DNA from 2 places in the Streptomyces sp. NBC_00316 genome. Region 2 is predicted to be linked to the other one. Evidence: riboswitches for the same ligand, from Rfam matches in the RefSeq annotation. Region 2 holds a riboswitch; the other holds the start of a gene.

Region 1 (4,303 bases), 3.5 Mb from region 2:
CGGCCGATCCGGGCCAATGGGGCTACGCCACCCTGGCCCTGGGTTCGGCGCTCGCGCTCTTCATGTACCCGCACTCCATCACGGCGACGCTCTCCAGCCGCAGCCGTGACGTGATCCGCCGCAACACCACGATCCTCCCGCTGTACTCGCTGATGCTGGGCCTGCTGGCGCTGCTCGGCTTCATGGCGATCGCCGCCGGGGTGAAGGTGCAGAACGGACAGCTGGCCATCCCGCAGCTGTTCGAGAACATGTTCCCGGACTGGTTCGCGGGCGTCGCGTTCGCCGCGATCGGTATCGGCGCGCTGGTACCCGCCGCGATCATGTCGATCGCCGCGGCGAACCTCTTCACCCGGAACATCTACAAGGACTTCATCAGGCCCGACGCGACCGCGGCGCAGGAGACGAAGGTCTCCAAGCTGGTGTCGCTGCTGGTGAAGGTCGGCGCGCTCGTCTTCGTCCTCACGATGGACAAGACGGTCGCGATCAACTTCCAGCTGCTCGGCGGTATCTGGATCCTGCAGACCTTCCCGGCGCTGGTCGGCGGTCTGTTCACCCGGTGGTTCCACCGCTGGGCGCTGCTCGCGGGCTGGGCGGTCGGCATGGCGTACGGGACGCTCGCCGCGTACGGAGTGGCGAGCCCGACCCAGGCGCACTTCGGCGGGTCATCGAAGGAGATCCCGGGGATCGGCGAGATCGGCTACATCGGTCTGACCGCGTTCGTGCTGAACGTCGTGGTGACGGTGGTGCTGACGTTCGTCCTGAACGCGGTGAAGGCACCGGCCGGAATCGACGAGACGTCGCCGTCGGACTACACGGCGGACGCGGGCGACCCGGGCGTGAAGGTCGAGCTCCCGTCGGCCAGGCCCGAGCCGGCCACCTCCCCCGACGCGAGCCCGTCCGCCAACTAGGGGCACGGAGCTGCCGGCATGCGGCCCGTCCGGCTCCCGCCGGGCGGGCCGCATGCTGCCGGGGAACCGGTCCGATCGGCACATCGAGGACGACGCGGCCCGGGCTCCGTCGGAAACCCGTTGCCCGCCCGCGCACCCCGTGCGGCACACTGCCGCCCATGGACATCTCCATCAGGGCCGTCACCCCCACCGAACACCGCCCCCTCGGTGAGATCACCGCACACGCGTACCTCGACGACGGCCTGCTCCACTTCGGCGCCGACGACCCGTATCTCGAACTGCTCCGGGACGTCCCCCGCCGCGCCGCCGAAGCCGAAGTGCTTGTCGCGGCCGGCGCCGACGGGCAGTTGCTGGGCGGCGTCACCTACGTATCGCCCGGCAACCCGTGGGCCGATATCGCCGGCCCCGACGAGGCCGAATTCCGGATGCTCGCCGTCGCTCGGGAGGCGCGCGGCCTCGGCACCGGCGAGGCGCTCGTACGGGCCTGTATCGACCGGGCACGCGGCACGGAGGGCATCGCGCGGCTCGTCCTGTCGACGACTCCGGACATGCACGGGGCGCACCGGATCTACCGCCGTCTCGGCTTCGTCAGGACTCCTGAGCGCGACTGGGAGGCTGTTCCGGGCCTTCCGCTGCTCACGTACAGCCTGAGCCTCTGAGCCCGCACGACACAACATGTGGGGGCCGCCTCATCGGGCGGCCCCCACATGTATGCTCGTGCTCGCTGTCGCCGCAGGGAAATCCGGTGCGAATCCGGAACTGTCCCGCAACGGTGTGTTCGGTGCACTTTTGCGCACCCTGAAAGTCCGAGGACCTGCCGACAGCGCGTCCGGCTCGACCGATCCGGACGCCCAGACGTCCGGGCCTCGCGGTTGGGCCGGTGGACGCCGCACAGAGCGCTGCCCTCCTTCTCCGGGCCACCCCTCTGTCCGGCTGCCCCGCCCCCGCCGGCCCCGAGCCGAGCGAGGGAGAGCACCACGTGACCATCGCGCCAGCCGATCCGGCTTCAGTCGCCGAGTCCGCGGGAACCACGAACGACGGACCCGGGACCGCACTGCTGCGGACCCTGACCGACCTCACCGTCGATCTGCCCGACACCGACCCCGGTCGCGTCGCCGCCGCCGCGCTGCGCGGCCGCAACGCCCGTTCGGACGAGGCGGAGTTGCGCTCGCTGGCCACCGAGGCCGCCGCGGGCCTGATCGCCGAGGACCCCGCGTACTCCCGGCTCGCCGCCCGCCTCCTGACCCGCACCATCGCGGACGAGGCGGCCGGTCAGGGCGCGGTGTCGTTCTCCGCCTCGGTCGCCGTCGGTCACCGCGAGGGTCTGATCGCGGACCGCACGGCCGCGTTCGTCGCGCTCCACGCGGCCCGGCTCGATGCGCTGGTCGGGCAGTCGCTCGCCGACGGCGCCGACGACCGGTTCGGCTACTTCGGGCTGCGCACGCTGCACAGCCGCTACCTGCTGCGCCACCCCCACACCCGCCAGGTCATCGAGACGCCGCAGCACTTCATGCTGCGGGTCGCGGCCGGCCTCGCCGAGGACGACTCCGAGCGTGCGCTGGACGAGGTCGCCTCGCTGTACGGCCTGATGAGCCGCCTCGACTACCTCCCCTCCTCCCCCACTCTCTTCAACTCCGGTACCCGGCACCCGCAGATGTCCTCGTGCTATCTGCTGGACTCGCCGCTGGACGAGCTCGACTCGATCTACGACCGCTACCGCCAGGTGGCCCGGCTCTCCAAGCACGCGGGCGGCATCGGTCTCTCGTACTCCCGGATCCGTGCCCGCGGTTCGCTGATCCGCGGCACCAACGGGCACTCCAACGGCATCGTGCCGTTCCTGAAGACGCTCGACGCCTCGGTCGCCGCCGTGAACCAGGGCGGCCGCCGCAAGGGCGCCGCCGCCGTCTACCTGGAGACGTGGCACGCGGACATCGAGGAGTTCCTGGAACTGCGCGACAACACGGGTGAGGACCAGCGGCGTACGCACAACCTCAACCTGGCGCACTGGATCCCGGACGAGTTCATGCGCCGGGTCGACGCGGACGGCGACTGGTCTCTGTTCTCCCCCGCCGACGTGCCGGAACTGGTCGACCTGTGGGGCGACGCGTTCGACGCCGCGTACCGGGCCGCCGAGGCCAAGGGCCTGGCCCGCAAGTCGATGCCCGCGCGTGAGCTGTACGGCCGGATGATGCGGACGCTCGCGCAGACCGGGCAGGGCTGGATGACGTTCAAGGACGCCTCCAACCGGACGGCCAACCAGACCGCCGAGCCGGGCCGCGTCGTCCACTCGTCGAATCTGTGCACCGAGATCCTCGAGGTCACCGACGACGGCGAGACGGCCGTCTGCAACCTCGGTTCGGTCAACCTCGGGGCTTTCGTGGCCGGCGGGGAGATCGACTGGGAGCGGCTCGACGCCACCGTCCGTACCGCCGTGACGTTCCTCGACCGGGTCGTCGACATCAACTTCTACCCGACCGAGCAGGCCGGCCGCTCCAACGCCCGCTGGCGTCCGGTGGGCCTGGGTGCGATGGGGCTCCAGGACGTCTTCTTCCAGCTGCGGCTGCCGTTCGACTCCCCCGAGGCCCGCGCGCTCTCCACGAAGATCTCCGAGCGGATCATGCTGGCCGCTTACGAGGCGTCCTGCGACCTCGCCGAGCGGTCCGGTCCGCTGCCCGCCTGGTCCGAGACGCGGGCCGCCCGCGGTGTGCTGCACCCCGACCACTACGCCACCGAGCTGACCTGGCCGGAGCGCTGGGACGCACTGCGCGCCCGGATCGCGAAGACCGGCATGCGCAACTCGCTGCTGCTGGCCATCGCTCCGACCGCCACGATCGCCTCGATCGCCGGGGTGTACGAGTGCATCGAGCCGCAGGTCTCCAACCTCTTCAAGCGCGAGACCCTGAGCGGCGAGTTCCTCCAGGTCAACGCCTATCTGGTGGACGAGCTGAAGAAGCTCGGCGTATGGGACGCGCGGACCCGTGAGGCGCTGCGCGAGGCAAGCGGCTCGGTGCAGGGGTTCGCCTGGATCCCCGAGGACGTACGGGCGCTGTACCGCACGGCGTGGGAGATCCCGCAGCGCGGACTGATCGACATGGCGGCGGCGCGTACGCCGTTCCTCGACCAGAGCCAGTCGCTGAACCTGTTCCTGGAGACGCCGACGATCGGCAAGCTCTCCTCAATGTACGCGTACGCCTGGAAGCAGGGGCTGAAGACGACGTACTACCTGCGCTCACGCCCGGCGACCCGGATCGCCCGCGCGGCATCCGGCCAGGCCGCGGCCGCCGTCCCCCTGCCCGTGCAGCAGGCGGCGGCTCCCGACGCGGACGCGATCGCCTGCTCCCTCGAAAACCCCGAGTCCTGCGAGGCCTGCCAGTAATGAGCAACACCGAGAAGAA
Region 2 (4,303 bases):
AGACAGCGGTGGCCATGTCCGCCGCTCTCAACCTCGTCGGCGCGTTCCTGTCCGTGGAGGTCGCCAAAACGATCTCCGGCGGGATCATCAACGAGAACGGGCTGCGAACAGAAGTCATCTTCGCGGCCCTGGTCGGCGCCATTCTCTGGAATCTGCTGACCTGGCTGGTCGGCCTGCCGTCCAGTTCCTCCCACGCTCTCTTCGGCGGTCTGATCGGCGCCGCGGTGATGTCCGCCGGCTGGTCGTCGGTCGACGGCGGCACGGTCGTCACCAAGGTGCTGCTCCCCGCGGTCGCCGCCCCGGTCGTCGCCGGTCTCGCGGCGCTGCTCGCGACCAGGCTGACGTACCGGATCGGCGGAAAGGTCCGTAACGACGCCCAGGAGAAGGCCACCGCCAAGGGCTACCGCGCCGGGCAGATCGCCTCGGCCGGACTGGTCTCGCTCGCCCACGGCACCAACGACGCACAGAAGACCATGGGCATCATCACCCTGGCCCTGGTCACCGGCGGCGTGCTCTCCCCCGGCTCCAACCCGCCGGTCTGGGTCATCGTCTCCGCCGGTATGGCCATCGCGCTCGGCACCTACCTGGGCGGCTGGCGCATCATCCGCACCATGGGCAGTGGCCTCACCGAGCTCAAGCCGCCGCAGGGCTTCGCCGCCCAGACCAGCGCGGCCACGGTCATCCTGGCCTCCTCGCACCTCGGTTTCTCCCTCTCCACCACCCAGTCCTGCTCCGGCGCCGTGATGGGCGCGGGCCTGGGCCGCCGGGGCGGTGTGGTCCGCTGGTCCACCGCCACCCGGATGTTCGTCGCCTGGGGTCTGACCCTGCCGGCCGCCGGTCTGGTCGGTGCGGGCGCGGAGTTCCTCACCAAGCAGGGCACCTGGGGTGTCGTTGCCGTCGCCGTCCTTCTGGTCGGTGGTTCCGCCGCCATCTGGCTGCTGTCCCGCCGCAAGCCGGTCGGTCACGGCGATGTCGCCCCGGCCGGCCCGGCAGCCGAACCGGCGGGGGTCGTCACCACCGCCATCGCGGCCGTCACCCCGCCGCCCACCGGGGCCGCGGCCGCCACGGCGGACGCGGGCGCAACCGTGACGGCCGACGCAGCCACGGACCTCATGACCACCATCCCGGCCCCGGCCGGAACCGTCGCCGATCCGGCGCGGCCGGCCACGGTGTAAGGACAGATCAGCATGAACATCGACTGGGCAGCTCTCGGCTCCGTCTTCGGCGTCTCGCTCGTCGTCACCGTGGCGCTGGTGGGCCTCTTCACCCTGGGCATCGTCGGGCTCTCCAAGCAGCCGGAACCGGCGGCGCAGGGTGGCTCCTCCGGGGGTTCCGTGGTGCTCGCCCGCACGGGCGCGTACGTCTGCTTCGCACTGTGCGCGGCAGCGGTGGCGTACGGGATCTATCTGATCGTCGCCTGAGCCCCTTCCCGCAGCCCTTCACCGGGCCGCACTCCTCCGGCGGGCCGGACACACCTCGTGTGTGTCCGGCCCGTTGTGTGTCTGCCCACACTGCGCCACCGCAGGTCAACGCCAGGTTGACGGGCGTTCGCGGAGCGTGGTGGACTGCCGGAGCCATTTACGGCGACAGCAGAGGAAGCCGGTGCGAATCCGGCGCGGTCCCGCCACTGTCACCGGGGAGCGGTCCCCCACACCGGACGTCACGGCGCGCGCACGCGGGCTGGAAGACCGGGGGACCTGCGGATCCGGGAGCCAGGAGACTCTCGCCGCCGGTCACGTCGAACCAGGGCGCGGACCCTGAGTGAGGACATATCGCCATGCCCGGCTGCCGTGCGTCGTCGTCCGTTTCTGTGCCGCTCCCACCGGGAGCCGGCTGTACGAAGGTCCTCCGAGGCGCAACGGCGGGGTGAGCTGTGCGAGCCGACCGCATCTTCGCGTACGGCGCCACGGCCGGCCTGATCGGCGACCTGCTGCTCGGTGATCCCCGCCGGGGCCATCCGGTCGCCGCGTTCGGGCGGGCCGCCGCGGGCGTCGAGCGCCGGCTGTGGCGCGACCACCGCGGATGGGGCGCACTGCACACCCTGGTCTGCGCCGGAGGCGCCGCGGGCGGGGCCGCGCTGGCCGCCCGTGCCGTACGCCGTCGTCCCGTCGTCTCCGTCGTACTGACCGCGGCCGCCACCTGGTCCGTCGTCGGCGGTACGTCGCTGGGGCGCGAGGCGCGTGCCATCGGCGGCGCGCTGGCCGCCGGTGACATCGAACGGGCCCGTGAGCGGCTCCCCCATCTGTGCGGACGCGATCCGCAGTGCCTCGACGGGCCGCAGATCGCCCGCGCCGTGGTCGAGTCCGTCGCCGAGAACACCTCGGACGCGGTGGTCGGCGCGCTGGTGTGGGGTGCCCTGGGCGGTGTGCCCGGGCTCGTCGCCTTCCGGGCCGTCAACACCCTGGACGCCATGGTCGGGCACAGATCGCCGCGCCATCTGCGCTACGGCTGGGCCTCGGCCCGGCTCGACGACGTCGTGGGCTGGCCCGGCGCCCGGCTCACGGCTGCGCTCGCCGTGGTTGCCGGGGGGCTGCCACGGCAGGCGGTACGGGCCTGGCGGGCCGACGCAGGCAAGCACCCGAGCCCCAACGCCGGGCCGGTGGAGGCGGCGTTCGCGGGCGCGCTCGGCGTACGGCTGGGCGGAACCCTCGCGTACGGCGGCCGGGTCGAGCACCGGCCGGTGCTGAACGGCACGGCCGGCCGTGCGGTGGCGACCGAGGACATCGAACGTGCGGTGCGGCTGTCGCGCCGGGTGGGGGTGCTGGCCCTCGGCGTGTGCGCGGCGGGCCGGCTGATCGCGGGACGGCGGTCGCCCGCGGGGCGGCTCCCGGCCGCGGGACGGAGAGGGAAATGAGCGGTGGACTGCTGGTCGCCGGAACCACGTCGGACGCGGGCAAGAGCGTCGTCACGGCAGGCATCTGCCGCTGGCTGGTGCGCCAGGGTGTGAAGGTCGCACCCTTCAAGGCGCAGAACATGTCGCTGAACTCGTTCGTCACCCGCGAGGGCGCGGAGATCGGACGCGCGCAGGCGATGCAGGCGCAGGCCGCCCGGGTGGAGCCGACTGCGCTGATGAACCCGGTGCTGCTCAAGCCCGGCAGCGACCGCTCCAGCCAGGTCGTCCTGATGGGCAGGCCGGTGGGCGAGATGAGCGCGCGCGGCTACCACGGGGGGCGGCAGGAGACGCTTCTCTCCACGGTCGTGGACTGCCTGGAGCAGCTTCGGGGCACGTATGACGCCGTGATCTGCGAGGGGGCGGGCAGCCCGGCCGAGATCAATCTGCGGCGCACCGACATCGTGAACATGGGGATCGCGCGGGCCGCGCGATTCCCAGTGGTCGTGGTCGGCGACATCGACCGTGGCGGCGTCTTCGCCTCGTTCTTCGGTACCACGGCGCTGCTGAGCGCCGAGGACCAGGCGCTGATCGCGGGCTATCTGGTCAACAAGTTCCGCGGCGACGTCTCGCTGCTGGAGCCGGGGCTCGACATGCTGTACGGGCTGACCGGGCGGCCGACGTACGGGGTGCTGCCGTTCGCCCACGGGCTGGGCATCGACGAGGAGGACGGGCTGCGGGTCTCGCTGCGCGGAGCCGTACGCGAGTCGGTCGTCGCGCCGCCGCACGGCGAGGACGTGCTGCGGGTCGCCGTGTGCGCGGTGCCGCTGATGTCGAACTTCACCGATGTGGACGCGCTGGCCGCCGAACCGGGGGTGGTGGTGCGGTTCGTGGACCGGGCGGAGGAGCTCGCCGACGCGGATCTGGTGATCGTGCCCGGCACCCGCGGCACGGTGAAGGCGCTGGCCTGGCTGCGCGAACGCGGGCTGGCCGACGCGCTGCTGCGGCGGGCGGCGCAGGGGCTGCCGGTACTCGGCATCTGCGGCGGTTTCCAGGTGCTCGGGGAGCGGATCGAGGACGAGGTGGAGTCGCGGGCCGGGCAGGTCGAGGGGCTCGGGCTGCTTCCGGTACGGATCCGCTTCGACCGGGAGAAGACCCTGGCCCGGCCGGTCGGTTCGGCCCTCGGGGAGCGGGTGGAGGGGTACGAGATCCATCACGGGGTCGCCGATGTGCGGGGCGGCGAGCCGTTCCTGGACGGGTGCCGGGTGGGCGCCGTATGGGGGACGCACTGGCACGGGTCGCTGGAGAGCGATGCGTTCCGGCGGCGCTTCCTGGCGGAGGTCGCGACGGCGGCGGGGCGGCGGTTCGTGCCGGCGCCGGACACGAGTTTCGGGGCACTGCGGGAGGAACAGCTTGACCGGCTGGGGGACTTGATCGAGGAGCATGCGGACACGGACGCGCTGCTGAGGCTGA

Evidence for each region. Region 2 has a riboswitch for cobalamin ahead of OG878_RS30100 (cobalamin biosynthesis protein). Riboswitches for the same ligand answer to the same signal wherever they lie in the genome.
Region 1: linked by a shared signal. The riboswitch ahead of OG878_RS14325 (ribonucleoside-diphosphate reductase subunit alpha) and the one ahead of OG878_RS30100 (cobalamin biosynthesis protein) in region 2 are both predicted to bind cobalamin.

What each region holds. Positions count from the first base shown of each region.
Region 1 covers NZ_CP108023.1:3,262,496-3,266,798, forward strand. Annotated here, with positions in the region: gene mctP (monocarboxylate uptake permease MctP) at 1-908, shown strand, start outside; gene OG878_RS14320 (GNAT family N-acetyltransferase) at 1,067-1,567, shown strand; adenosylcobalamin-variant (AdoCbl-variant) riboswitch at 1,633-1,732, shown strand; gene OG878_RS14325 (ribonucleoside-diphosphate reductase subunit alpha) at 1,888-4,284, shown strand; gene OG878_RS14330 (ribonucleotide-diphosphate reductase subunit beta) at 4,284-4,303, shown strand, end outside.
Region 2 covers NZ_CP108023.1:6,764,949-6,769,251, reverse strand. Annotated here, with positions in the region: gene OG878_RS30110 (inorganic phosphate transporter) at 1-1,175, shown strand, start outside; gene OG878_RS30105 (hypothetical protein) at 1,188-1,421, shown strand; cobalamin riboswitch at 1,594-1,722, shown strand; gene OG878_RS30100 (cobalamin biosynthesis protein) at 1,874-2,854, shown strand; gene OG878_RS30095 (cobyric acid synthase) at 2,851-4,303, shown strand, end outside.